DNA from 2 places in the Brevibacillus sp. NSP2.1 genome. Region 2 is predicted to be linked to the other one. Evidence: riboswitches for the same ligand, from Rfam matches in the RefSeq annotation. Region 2 holds a riboswitch; the other holds the start of a gene.
What was found. A riboswitch is a leader RNA that binds a small molecule or an ion and turns the genes downstream of it on or off. The one in region 2 is predicted to bind FMN.
Positions count from the first base shown of each region.

Region 1: another riboswitch for FMN. It lies ahead of M655_RS22570 (ECF transporter S component); the one in region 2 lies ahead of ribD (bifunctional diaminohydroxyphosphoribosylaminopyrimidine deaminase/5-amino-6-(5-phosphoribosylamino)uracil reductase RibD).

Region 1 is NZ_CP048274.1:4,641,624-4,648,660, reverse strand. It holds gene M655_RS22585 (ABC transporter ATP-binding protein) at 1-637, shown strand, start outside; gene M655_RS22580 (ABC transporter permease) at 630-1,424, shown strand; gene M655_RS22575 (ABC transporter permease) at 1,428-2,225, shown strand; FMN riboswitch at 2,584-2,740, shown strand; gene M655_RS22570 (ECF transporter S component) at 2,996-3,604, shown strand; gene proS (proline--tRNA ligase) at 3,922-5,388, shown strand; gene M655_RS22560 (HAD family hydrolase) at 5,481-6,119, opposite strand; gene M655_RS22555 (winged helix-turn-helix domain-containing protein) at 6,198-6,830, opposite strand; gene bcp (thioredoxin-dependent thiol peroxidase) at 6,982-7,037, shown strand, end outside.
Region 2 is NZ_CP048274.1:1,125,669-1,132,705, forward strand. It holds gene M655_RS05470 (HAD family hydrolase) at 172-822, shown strand; FMN riboswitch at 909-1,054, shown strand; FMN riboswitch at 1,160-1,311, shown strand; gene ribD (bifunctional diaminohydroxyphosphoribosylaminopyrimidine deaminase/5-amino-6-(5-phosphoribosylamino)uracil reductase RibD) at 1,445-2,545, shown strand; gene M655_RS05480 (riboflavin synthase) at 2,653-3,324, shown strand; gene M655_RS05485 (bifunctional 3,4-dihydroxy-2-butanone-4-phosphate synthase/GTP cyclohydrolase II) at 3,343-4,542, shown strand; gene ribH (6,7-dimethyl-8-ribityllumazine synthase) at 4,557-5,021, shown strand; partial or broken gene M655_RS28290 (IS256 family transposase) at 5,375-5,521, opposite strand; partial or broken gene M655_RS05495 (IS256 family transposase) at 5,516-5,659, opposite strand; gene M655_RS05500 (hypothetical protein) at 5,979-6,434, opposite strand; gene M655_RS05505 (IS4 family transposase) at 6,570-7,037, shown strand, end outside.

The DNA of each region.
Region 1 (7,037 bases), 2.1 Mb from region 2:
GGTCGACGAGACAGAGGGCGAAAAGTGGCTCGCGCGCTTGATCGAGGAGCTGGAAATCAGCCCGTTCGTCAGCCAGCCGGTGCGCAAGCTGAGCCTCGGCCAGCGGATGCGCTGCGAGGTAGCGGCTTCCTTGATCCACAAGCCGCGGCTGTTGTTCCTCGACGAGCCGACAGTCGGGCTGGACGTGCTGGTGAAGCAAAAAATCCGCGAGTTTTTGCGCAATCTGAACGAGACGGAAAACATGACCATCCTGCTGACCACGCACGACGTTTCCGACATCGAGGCGCTCTGTAAACGGGTGCTGGTCATGGACAAAGGCAAGCTGATCTTCGACGGCCTGCTCAGCGACCTGAAGGAAAAGTGGGGCAATGGCACAGAGATTTCCTTCCAGATGAAAAAGCGCACCTCCGCAGCCGAACTGCGCCAGACACTCGGCGAAATGCCGTGCGAAGTCACGCAGGAAAACGACTTCACCCTGAGCGTCAAGGTGCCGCAAAGCCAGGAAATGCTGCCGTTCGTCCTGTCCACGGTTATGTCGTCGTTCGAGGTCAGCGACGTGAAAATTATGGAGACGAGCACAGAGGACATCGTCCGCAACATTTACCAGGTAGATACAGAGGTGCGGGACCATGCATAGGCTCTACATGGAACTGATCCGCATGCGGTTTTTGACCATGCTCGCCTACCGGGTGAACTACTACAGCGGCATCATCATTTACGCGATCAACATCGGGGCCTACTACTTTTTGTGGGGCGCCATCTACGGCGACCAGCAGCAGCTTGGCGGGCTATCGGTCGAGCAGATGACCTCCTACGTGGCGATCGCCTGGATGTCGCGCGCTTTTTACTTTAACAACATTGACACGGAGATCGCCCAGGACGTTCGCGAGGGCAAGGTCGCCATCGAAATGATCCGTCCCTACAACTACTTGTCGGTGAAAACGGCGCAGGCGTTCGGGGAAGGGATTTTCCGCTTTCTGTTTTTCGCGGGGCCGGGGATTTTTCTCATCAGCCTGATTATTCCCTTTCACTTCCCGGCGACCGCGACCGGCTGGGGGCTGTACCTGCTCAGTCTGATGTTCGCTTTTCTCATTAATACGCAGATTAACCTGCTGACGGGTCTGTTCACGTTTTTCCTGTTCCGCAACGACGGGATGATGCGGGCGAAGCGGGTCGTCGTCGATCTGATGTCCGGCCTCGTGCTGCCGATCAGCTTTTTTCCGGGCTGGGCGCAGACCGTCATGGGCTTTCTGCCGTTTCAGGCCGTCAACTACTATCCGAGTCTGATTTTCACCGGAGCGATTACCCCTGGACGGGCCTGGGAATTGATCGGCTTTCAGGCGATCTGGATGGTTGTCATTCTGGTCCCCATCCTGGTTTTGTGGCGTATGGCCCGAAATCGGCTGGTCGTGCAAGGAGGGTAGACGATGCAAAACGTGAAACATATTATCGGCATTTTTGCCGACTACCTGGGCCAGTATTTCAAAACGAGGCTTGCCTATCGGGCTGACTTTCTCGGGGAGCTTGTGTCCAATCTCGTTTCCGAGTTGATTAACCTCGTGTTCATTATCGTCGTGTTCACGCACGTTCCGATGATGAAAGACTGGACGCGGGACGAAATCATTTTCATTTACGGGTTCTTTTTGGTGCCGTATGCGCTGTTCTCGATGTTTTTCGGCTTTTGGGACTTCAACGAGCGCTACATTATCCGGGGCGAAATGGATCGCATCCTGACCAGGCCGATTCACAATCTGGCGCAGGTTTGTCTGGAATCGATTGCGCCGGACCGCATTTTCGGCATCATCACGGGCCTGATTATTATGGGCTATGCGGCGATCCAGCTCGACCTGTCGTTTTACTGGTACGACCCGCTGATCTTCATCGGGCTGGTCGTAAGCGGCGCTCTCATCTACGGCGGCGTGTACACAGCGATTGCGGCGGTCAGCTTTTTCTCTGATTCGCGGACGGGAATCGCCCCGATGATCTACAACATTCAGCAGTACGGCCGCTATCCGGTGGATGTGTACAACAAAGCGATCCGCTTCGTGCTGACCTATGTACTGCCGTTTGCCTTCGTCGGCGTCTACCCGGCTGCCTACTTTTTGCGCAAAGAAGTCTGGTACACCTACGCGGCGTTTACTCCGCTCGTGGCTGTCGTTTTCTTTGGCCTCGGCCTGTTTGTGTGGAACTGGGGAGTCAGCAAATATCGGGGAGCGGGTTCGTAGCAGTCGCGGCGTGATTCGATGCTGGAGGGGCCGAATGTATATTTTTATTTGCGGCTCGTTATGGTAACATTAGAGGTAACAAGCGAAAAAAAGACCGTCCGGCGGCAACCGGAGCGGTCTGTACAATGGAAGCTTCCCTCAAGGGGTTCGGCTCAAAATTTCTGGAAGAATAGACCGCTGGAGTTGGGACTCAAGGGCGGTCTATTTCTTTTTGGTCAAGGTAACTACCAACCCGATCAAAGCGACCAGGAGCATATCCTATTAAATTCATCGGAAAACAATAAAAAATTGTCGATTTAGCCGTTTCCTCTATTGTCAAATCAAAAAAGCGCAGTATAATATGCAATAGACAACTACACAATTCCTTCGGGGCAGGGTGCAATTCCCGACCGGCGGTGAGCGTGCCACGAGCACGTTAAGCCCGCGAGCCTCCCCAGCTTGTCAGCAAGCGACGGAGTGCAGGATCTGGTGAGATTCCAGAGCCGACAGTACAGTCTGGATGGGAGAAGGATGACGACAGTACGTTTTCTGCACGTGCTTGTTTGCCTGTGCAAACGGGAAAAGCTGCAAAAGGGGCATGCAAAATCAGCACCTTTTGTTTCGCGAACCTGTTTCCTGCACATGCTTTGTCATACGCCTGTAATCTGCCCTGAGAATCTTTCTCAGGGTATTTTTGCGTTTCCGCAGGCAAAGCGTATGAGTAGCAACACGTGTAGCACGACCACTGTTGCCATTCCTCAAAGAAGGAGAACAAAGAGGAGATGGTACACATGAAAGAAACAGCCTTGCATTCTTCGCGCAGAGCAACCCAGCGGATCGTGACGATTCCGATGCTGGCCGCCGTTGCCTTTATCCTGCAATTTTTGGAGGTTCCCGTTCCGCTGATGCCGAGCTTTCTGAAGCTTGATTTCAGCACGCTGCCAGCGTTGATCGGCGGGCTTATGTACGGTCCGGTGGCCGGAATCATCATCGAAGTTTTGAAAAATACATTGCACTTTCTGTTTAAAAATGCAGACGGACTGGTGATCGGCGAGATTGCCAATGTGATTGCCGGCGCCAGCTTCATTTTGCCGGCTATCCTGCTGCAACGCAGCGGCCAGGGCAAAAAAGGTTTTCTGACAGGGCTTGCGCTCGGAACATTGCTGATGACAGTCGTCATGGCTGTCGCCAACGCATACGTCCTGCTCCCGGCTTACGCTGTGCTCTACCATATGCCGATGGCAGAGCTGCTCGCGATGTTCAATGCGACGAGCGTCTGGTCCCTCGTCTTGGTCGGCATTGTGCCGTTCAACATTTTCAAAGGCGTCGTGCTCGCCTTGGTCGCCTATCCTGTTTACGCCAAGCTGGGCGCTCGCCTGGCCCTGCGTACCACAAATTGACATCGGCCTTTCGACTTGCTAAGATATGTTCTTAAACGAACCGTTTTTGTAAAAAGGCTATGAAAGGACCCGCAGCTATTTCCCTTGTTCCAGAGAGTCGGCCCTAGTCTGGAAGGCTGATACGAGGCATACCTGCACCCCATCCTGAAGCCGCCAGCGACGAGCTGGTCCGGTCGCCCCGCCGTTATCGGGTTGGAAAAGAGGACTGTGGCAAAAGCCATGGTCAATCAGGGTGGTACCGCGGAAGTCAATCCTCCGTCCCTTTTGGGATGGGGGATTTTTTGCATTTCATGCGAATAAAAAAGGAGCGTAGAAGGATGAAAGAGGACAAAGCGTTTGTAAAAGAAATTACACCGCAGTCGGAAGATTTTTCGCGCTGGTACATTGATGCGATCAAAAAGGCGGACTTGATGGACTACACCCCGGTGCGCGGCTGCATCGTCTTCAAGCCCGACGGCTTCGAGCTGTGGGAGCGGATTCAGGAGGCGATGGACAAACGGTTCAAGGAAACCGGACATCGCAATGCCTACTTCCCGATGCTGATTCCCGAGTCGTTTTTCCAAAAAGAAAAAGAGCACATCGAGGGCTTCAACCCAGAACTGCCATGGGTGACCGAAGCGGGCGGCGAACAGTTGGAGGAAAAGCTCGCCCTGCGCCCGACCTCGGAGACGATCATCGGCCACATGTACAGCCAGTGGATTCAGAGCTACCGCGACTTGCCGATCCTGATTAACCAGTGGGCCAACGTGTTCCGCTGGGAAAAGCGCACGATGCCGTTTTTGCGCACATCGGAATTTCTCTGGCAGGAAGGCCACACCGCCCATGCGACAGAAGAAGAGGCGCGCCAGGAAACGATGCAGATGCTCGAAATTTATCGCGAAGTAGTCGAGCAGGAGCTGGCGATTCCGGTATGGAAAGGGCAAAAGACGCCGAGCGAGCGCTTCGCGGGTGCGGTTGACACGTACTCGATCGAAGCGATGATGAAGGACGGAAAAGCCGTGCAGGCAGGTACCTCGCACTATTTGGGCGACAAGTTTGCGCGCGGCTTCGAGATCAAGTTTTTGGACCGCGACAATCAGTTCAAGTACGTGCATACGACCTCGTGGGGCAGCTCGACGCGGCTCATCGGCTCGATGATTATGGTGCACGGCGACGACCGCGGCCTGGCGCTGCCGCCACGGATGGCGCCTACGCAAGTCATCATGATTCCGGTAGGTCCGATGAAGCTGCGGGAAAAAGTGATGGAGGCGTTCGATCCGCTTTTCGACGAGATCAAAGCGGCAGGGGTTCGCGTGCGTGCCGACTTGCGCGAAGAGACGCCGGGCTGGAAGTTCAACGAATGGGAAATGCGCGGGGTGCCGCTGCGCCTGGAGCTTGGGCCGCGCGACGTGGAAAACGGTCAGGCGATCCTGGCCCGCCGCGATACGGGCGAAAAAGTGACCGTGCCGCTGGCGGGAATTGCCCAGACGATTGCGAAGCTGCTCGAAGACATCCAGCAAAACATGTTCCAAAAAGCGCTGGCCTTCCGGGAAGCTCATTCTCATCTCGACGTCGACACGATGGAGCAGTTGGCTGCGCACATCGCCAACTGCGAGAGCGAGAACCGCCCAAGCGGCTGGGTGCTGGCCGGCTGGTGCGGAGACGACGCTTGCGAAGCCAAGGTCAAGGAAGAAACCAAATTTACCTCCCGCAACATTCCGTTCGATCCGCCTGCCCAAAAAGCAGCCTGCATTTGCTGCGGCAAAGAGGCGAAGCATACGGTCTGGTTCGGGCGGGCGTACTAGGCGGTTCTGGTAACGCATACGCTTGAACCGAAAACAAGGGAGTGCCCCTCGCGTGAAAAAGAGGGCACTCCCTTTTTGCCTGTGCGAAAAACTTAGCGGCCGAGCACCCAGTCGGCAAAAACCTGTGCGTCGGAAAAGCGGTAGTCCGGCTCCGGATCGAAGCTTCCGGCCTTTTGCGTGACGGGCAGCCAATCGACCCCGACCGTCGTAAGCCCTGCCGCACGCCCGGCCACGATGTCGGCATCGCTGTCGCCTACAAAAATCGTCTCCCCGGCCGTTGCGCCAAGCTCTTTCAGCGCAGTAAAAATGCCTTCCGGGTGCGGCTTTGGCTGGCTCACGTCATCGCCTGTAATCACGACGGAAAAATACGTTTCCAGTCCCCACTCGCGCAAGGAAATATCTGCGCTTCTCCGTCCTTTTCCCGTGACGATTCCCATCTGGACTCCAGCCGCGTGCAACTGCTCCAGCATGCGGGCGATTTCCCCGGGGTTTTGCACCCGGGCATGCTCGCTCGTGTAGATGGCAAAAAAATGATCCAGTGCCGCGGCATGCTCGTGTGCGGGCAGCCTGTTTTGCAAAATGCCTGTCTCCGTCGGCCCGAACAGCGCGACGATTTGCTCGTCTGTGTAATGCTCCTGCAAAAAGCGCTGAAAAGTCGAGCGAAAAGCCGTGAAGATGAGCGGGAGCGTATCGGCGACGGTTCCGTCAAAATCAAACAGAATGGTGCGCATCATCCACCCTCCTTTTGGGCTGAAAAACAAAGAAAAACCATCTTTCTTGATGGTTTTCCTGGTGTGGTTCTCTGCTTTTTACAGAGGCTTGTCCTGATCGTCTGCATCCTCAAACGGTTCTTCCGAATCGTCAGTCGGGTCAGCAGGCGTCAACGGGAACAGAACGTCGAAAAACTTGAATTTGCGGCGTCCCGGCTCGTTTTTAAAGCCTTTGTACTTCTGCAAAAGATCGCTGATGTCGTCGACCAGTTGGTTGCGTTCTTCCTGGCTCAAATAAAATTCAGTCAGGTTAAAAGCAAACGTGTTCTGGTATTCCTTGCGAACATCCTGATCGCTTGCCACGAAGCGGTTGAGTGTCCTCATGAGATCCTTTTCTGTCGTGCGAAACGGAGTGAACATGACGTCACTCAATTGCTGTGCGTTTTCCTCAATCATAAGCTGAAGCTTAACCTGAATCACCTTGGCGACTGGCTCGTAATATTTCTCAACGATGGAACCTTTGACGCGGGTATCCACCTGTTCGAGCAAACCAACACGCACGAGCTCCTTCACGTGGTAGTGAAGACGTGCAGCATTTTCGCCTAGTTCCGTAGCGATTTGTTTGGCCGTACGCGGCTCCAAATCCTCGAAGAGTTCTAAAATCTTAACCCGTTCTGCTATGGCAAGGGATTTAAGCGCTTCTGGATCGGTTACTTCAAAAAACTCTTTCATGCCAATTCTCACCATCCAACTGACTAGGCCATTTTTTTATTTTTCTTAATTAATTCTATCGTTTTCTAATTGAAAGCGCAACGTATATGCGGATGAAGTGCCTGTAAGCTTGTGGTAAAATGAGACAAGTGATTTTTACGGAGGGATGAGCATGATCGCAAGCGGACAAGCCGCGCCGTTATTTACATTGCAGGCCAATCAGGATCA
Region 2 (7,037 bases):
CTCTTCATCATACGTAGAAAATATTCTATGTCATTTTTGGTTCTCCATATGGAAAAAGTCCTGTTTCCAGCATTCGGCAATCGGGGGAGCAGCTTGTTTGCTATACTGAAAAAAGCGGCTTGCGAGCGCAAGAGACGGGAACGGACCGAAGACGAGGGGGCTGGAAAGGAAATGAACAGACGCTTTGCAACAGGCATCATTTTTGACATGGACAATACGCTGCTGCACTCGAAGATCAATTTTGCGGAAATGAAGCGGGCAATTTTTCAGTTGTGGACGGAGCATGGTCTGATAGAGCCGACCTTCGACTGGCACAGCCATACCGCCTCGCAACTGATCGAGCTTGGCCGAAAGTCGGGCAGGCTGACCAGCCAGCTCGAACAGGAGATGTGGGGAGCCGTCACGGCAATCGAAAAGGCGGGAATGCACGAGGCTGTTCTCGAGAACCATGCCCAGGAAGTACTCGCGCAGCTCATGGAGCGGCATCATTTGTTCATTTTGACCAACAACGCCTACGCTGCCGCAGAGGAAGCGCTGCACCAAACCGGTATTGCGGGCTGCTTCGAGAAGATTGTGGCGCGCGAGCAGATGACGACCTTGAAGCCGCACCCGTCCGGGATTCATTACATTCGCAGGCAGTATCCCGATATGCCTGCTTCGGCCTGGACGATGGTCGGGGATTCCTGGATTGACGGAAAAGCCGCGCAGGACGGGGAGGTGGCGTTTATCGCCTACCAGGGACATGCGCAAGACATGGAGCGCCATGACGTGGCACCGCAAGCGTACATTGCGGATTTGCGCGAGCTGCTGACTATGTTGTAACAAAGCTTGCAGGCAGGAGAAAAACACTTCTGCCTAAAAAAATGACAGCGAACGTGAAAAATGTGCTATACTTTGCCTAACTGAATACCAGCCTTCAGGGTAGGGTGAAATTCCCGACCGGCGGTAATGACGAACGCACGTCTGAGCCCGCGACTCGCTATCGCAGTTGGATAGCGACTGACTTGGTGCAAATCCAAGGCCGACGGTAAAGTCCGGATGGGAGAAGGTATTGGCATAACCTCAGAGCTGTTTTTTCAAAAACAGGCATTTGCGAGGTTTCTTTCCCTACGCCCTGAGCATGTTCTCACGGGCGTTTTTTATTCCGCAACTTCATAGCGAAAATCTTCAGGGCAAGGTGAAATTCCTGACCGGCGGTAATGGCGATGGCGAACCATCGTCTGAGCCCGCGACTCGTGGACCGTGACGGTTTGCGACTGATCTGGTGCAACTCCAGAGCCGACGGTAAAGTCCGGATGGAAGAAGAGCTGACTGCGCTTTTTGGCATCGTTATTTTTGCAAAAAACGAATGCGAGAAGGCTTCTTTCCCTATGCCCTGAAACGCTTGAGGTTTCGAGGGCTTTTTGTTTTGGCTGGAATCCAGGCAGGAAAAAGGAGGTTTTACATGGAGCAGGACAAGCGGTTCATGGCATTGGCGCTGGAGCTGGCGCGCTCGGCCCACGGCCAGACCAGCCCCAATCCACTGGTCGGTGCAGTCCTGGTGAGCAACGGAGCAGTTGCAGGCATGGGCGCGCATTTGCGTGCCGGGGAGCCGCATGCGGAGGTGCATGCGCTGCGCATGGCAGGGGAAAAGGCGGCTGGCGCTACTTTGTACGTGACGCTGGAGCCGTGCAGCCACTTCGGAAAAACGCCCCCTTGCGCCGATGCGGTAGTGGCGGCGGGGATTCGCCGGGCTGTGATTGCGACGCTGGACCCGAATCCGCTCGTGGCTGGAAAAGGCGTGGAGAAGCTGCGCGCCGCAGGAGTGGAAGTGCTCGTCGGGGTAGGCGAAGCGGAAGCGAAAAGGCTCAACGAGGTGTTTTTCCACTACATCACGACGAAGCGCCCGTTTGTGACGGTGAAAACGGCGAGCACGCTGGACGGCAAAATCGCTTCGGTCACAGGACACAGCCGCTGGATCACGGGCGAACGGGCGCGCGCGGAGGTGCACGAACTGCGGAGACAGCACGATGCGATTTTGGTCGGGGTAGGAACCGTTTTGGCGGACGATCCGCTTTTGACGGCCAGACAAGGGGAGCAGTTGTATGGACGGCAGCCTGTGCGGATCGTCCTGGACAGCGAGCTTCGCACGCCACTTGCAGCGCGCGTGATCGAAAATGCGGATGCGCCGACCTGGATTTTCACGACAGAGGCGGCTCCGCCAGAAAAGCGTGCGGCATTGGCGGCAAAAGGCGTCAGGCTGTTTGTGGCAAGCGGACAAATTTCGGTGGAAAACGTACTGGATACGCTGGGCGAGTGCGGGATTACTTCGCTGCTGGTTGAAGGCGGGCAGGCAGTGAACGGGGCGTTTTTACAGGCGCGCGCGATCCAGAAGATCGTCAGCTACGTGTCGTTGAAGCTGATCGGCGGAAGCGGCGCGCCCACGCCATTTGGCGGACCGGGCTTCGCCACGATGGATCAGACTGTCCGGCTTGCGGATGCAACTGTCGAGCTGCTGGATGAGCAGGACGTGCGCATAAGCGGTTATCCGCTATGGGAAAAGTAGCTGGAAGCAGGTTTTCCGTTTTCTGCGCATTCGCGCCAGAGAGCAGCAGTCGCCAGACGACGGGAGCAAATTTTTGTTCAGCAAGCACAAAGAGGAGGAAAAGGCCGATGTTTACCGGACTGGTGGAGGAAGTCGGAACGTTGGAATCCAGCACAGGCAACGGGCAGGCGAGTCGGCTGGTCATTCGGGCGCAGCGGGTGCTGGAAGGCGTCAAGCTCGGCGACAGTATCGCCGTCAACGGGATTTGCCTGACGGTCACGTCTTTTTCGGCTCGGCATTTTAGCGTAGATGTCATGCCGGAGACGATGAAAAAGACAACCCTCCGTCACCTGCGCACAGGCCAGCGGGTCAATCTGGAGCGGGCGATGCGGCTGGGCGACCGCTTTGGCGGGCATATCGTCTCCGGGCATATCGACGGAACGGGCACGATTTTGTCCCGAGAGCCGCACGCCAACGCTGTGCTGTTTCGCATTGAAGCCGCGCCGGAGCTGTTACGATACGTCATCAGGCAAGGCTCGATCTGCGTCGATGGCATCAGTCTTACGGTCGTGGACGTTGCCGATGCGCATTTTTCGGTGTCGATCATCCCGCATACGCTGGCAGCGACCAGCCTGCACGATCGGCGCGCGGGCGATCAGGTGAACCTGGAGACAGATATTATCGGCAAGTACGTCGAGCGGCTTTTGGGCTATCGCGGCAAGCCAGCAGGCGGCAATCAGACCGAAGCAAAAGGCGCGAAAATCAGCATGGCTTTTTTGCAGGAAAACGGATTCGTTTGAACGAGGAGGGACAAGCCCATGTTTCATCGCATAGAAGAGGCGCTGGAAGATTTGCGCCAAGGAAAAGCCATCATCGTCGTGGATGACGAGGATCGGGAAAATGAAGGGGACTTCGTCTGCCTGGCGGAAGCGGCTGCGCCGGAGATGATTAACTTTATGGCGACGCACGGGCGCGGTCTTGTCTGCGTCCCGGTGACGGAGGAACAGGCCGCGCGGCTTGCGCTCACCCCAATGGTCAGGCACAACACGGACAAGCAAGGGACGGCGTTTACCGTGTCGATTGACGAGGTGAGCACGCATACAGGCATCTCGGCGCAGGAGCGTTCGCAGACCGTGCTGGCGATGCTGGACGAGCGGAAGACGGCAGAGGACTTTCGCAGGCCGGGGCATATTTTTCCGCTGATTGCGAGAGCCGGGGGCGTTTTGCGGCGGGCGGGCCATACCGAAGCGGCGGTGGACCTCGCCCGGCTGGCGGGGAGCGTGCCCGCAGGTGTCATTTGCGAAATCATGAACGAGGATGGCTCGATGGCGCGGTTGCCGCAGCTCGTGGAGATCGCTCGCCGCTTCGACTTGAAGCTGATTACGATTGCCGATCTGATCGCCTACCGGATGCGCACCGAATCGCACGTGCGAAAAGAAATCGAAGTGAGCCTGCCGACGAGCTATGGCGATTTTCGGATCGCCGCCTATACGAACGAGCTGGACGGCAAAGAGCACGTGGCGCTCATCAAGGGCGAGATTGATTCGGCCAAGCCCGTTCTCGTCCGGGTGCATTCCGAGTGCCTCACAGGAGATATTTTCGGGTCCCACCGCTGCGATTGCGGCCCGCAACTGCATGCTGCGCTGGAGCAGATCGAGGCGGCGGGCTCCGGCATCCTTTTGTACATGCGCCAGGAAGGCCGCGGCATCGGGCTTATTAACAAGCTGCGCGCCTACAAGCTGCAGGAGGAAGGGCTGGATACGGTGGAGGCGAACGAAAAGCTCGGATTCCCCGCCGATCTGCGCGATTACGGCATCGGGGCGCAAATTCTCCGCGACCTGGGCGTGCAAAAAATGCGGCTTTTGACCAATAACCCGCGCAAAATCCGGGGGCTGGACGGCTACGGGCTGAAGGTGGAGGAACGGGTGCCGCTGCAAATGCAGGCACATCCGCACAACAAACGGTATTTGTCGACCAAACAGGAGAAGCTGGGACACCTGCTTCATTTCAAAGGCTAAGGAGAGTGGAGAAGATGAGAACATTTGAGGGACATTTGGTAGGAACGGGCTTGCGCGTAGGGATTGTAGCAGGAAGATTTAACGAGCTGATCGTCAGCAAGCTGGTAGGCGGTGCGCTCGATGCGTTGAAGCGCCACGGCGTAGAGGAAGACAACGTAGACGTGGCCTGGGTGCCGGGCGCTTTTGAAATTCCGTTGATCGCGAAAAAAATGGCCGAGTCGGGGCGCTATGACGCGGTTGTGACATTGGGCGCGGTCATCCGCGGAGCGACTCCGCACTTCGACTACGTCTGCAACGAAGCAGCCAAAGGCGTCGCCTCGCTGTCGCTTTCCACCGGGATTCCGGTCATTTTTGGCGTGCTGACGACGGACAACATCGAGCAAGCGATTGAGCGCGCCGGCACAAAAGCGGGCAACAAAGGCTGGGAAGCGGCAACGGCAGCGATTGAAATGGCGAACCTGTCCAAACAGTTCGCCTAAACGATACGAATCGCTTGTCTAGGTGAGGAAGCGGGGGCTGCGGCTCCCGTTTTTTCGTTTGCCCGAAAGCACACATAGATCCCATTCTTGATTCATGTTATTTGGCTGATATTTTTTGTGAATGAAGTGCTAAACCAATGAAGGAAAGTAAAGGGAATGCCTGGTAGGAAGAGTAATGTAATTTTTTTTGTGTAAATGGGTTTTTAACAGGTGAATAGTTACGTCAACGGCTTTACATGGAGGAGCGGGCATGATAGATTCGTTAGCCATGCTATGCATGGTTGACTGGCATCGCCCAATCGCAAGGAATCATGCCCGCAGAGGCTCCATGTCAGGCCGACCTAACAGCCTCTTTATGCGGACAGTTCCCCTTGCAAGCGGCTTCCAAAATGGATGGCCAGTTGCGATATACATTCTTTCCAGCACCGAAGTGGCATGGTTCATTTATTTGATGCCTCCATGGTTGCCAGTTAGATAATTTTCCGTAAGGCATCGTCAGCATTATGTTTGGCATAGCCTAAATGATCGTCCATTTCCGCTTCAAACAACTGCTGGATGGTGTCACAAAAGAGGTTCTTGAGCATCTCATGAACGTCCTCGATGGCTCGGCAATCTTTCGCTAATGCTTTGATCGTCATGGTTAACGCCCGATGTATTCAAAAATAATGATATAGAGGACAAGGAGAAGTAAGAAACTAATTATGGATACTGTTTTAGCGGTTTTAAATCTTGTATTGTTTTTTTCAGTTAATGCTTTCATTACTTCAATAAGATTCCATATGAATGATAACGCTACGATAACCATTATTGATAGGTAGAATGATAAGTAGAAAATTTTCAAAAGTAATCACTCCCCAAAAAAGTTGGCCAATTATTGTTTCTGATTGTAATAAATTCACCATAACTAAAACTAGATCCTCTCTTACTTTGGGGAGGATCTAGTTTTAGTTATATAGATTAGTATCGAAACACAATACCGAAGTCTTCAACCTTAGTAACTGATGCCGGTTCAATAGCAAAACCTGCTGGATAGACAGCAAAGGCAACAGATCCCAAAGTCCAAGTTTGATGACCATATTCAAATTTTATGTTTACTGTACCAGACTCATTTTTTTCGACGTATACATATTGTGATATATACCCTTTGTGAGCATTATTACTTGGCATTGCTTCCAAATCAATTTTCGATCCTACGCCAACACCAGGATCCCAATCATCAGGGGTAGTATAGGTTGAACAACTCCATTTAGCTGAAGTATTGTTGTCAGGTCTATAACAATATCTGTATTCATGCTGCTGAACTTTTCCACGTGATGACATCGGGAGGAAGCATTTTGATGTAACTGGAAAACCAATACTCAAGCCGTCTGTAAGTTCCCATTCAGGACTTTTTGACCATTCGTAACTTCCCACTAGCGTTGCATTAATCTTTTCCCATCATTCAAAATACACATAATCTTTGGTATTTGGTTGTCTAGGGAACAAAAAAATCCTTTACACTGGAAAGGTCAGGTAGTTCCTGTCCAAATCCAACGCAAAGGATAGCTCATGGACAAGAATACCCTATTTTCTTCATTTGGTAAATGGGTTGCACCCATCAATATTATGAAACTTCAACAACGAATTGACGAAACGGATCAAGACAAGTACGTGAAGAAGCTGACGACAAAAGCGTATCTTCTCCTATTTTTACATGCCCAACTTCAGCAACGCGAAGGGCTTCGAGCCATTGCTGACGATGTTCTATCAAAGAAATTTCAGCAAGAATTAGGACTGTCATCGATCAGCCCCGCACAGCTTAGTCGAAAAAACAATCGGGTAGAACCTGCTTTGCTTGAAGAAGTTTTTGTCGACCTTGTCCAGCAAATTCAACGCGTTTCTGGAAAAGCCTGCTCTCTTCGAAAACACATAAAGATCATTGATTCCACTACAATTGGATTATGTTTGCAAAAGTATAAGTGGGCAACCTTTCGCGAAACAAAGGCAGGAATCAAAATTCATCTTCGTCTCGTTTTC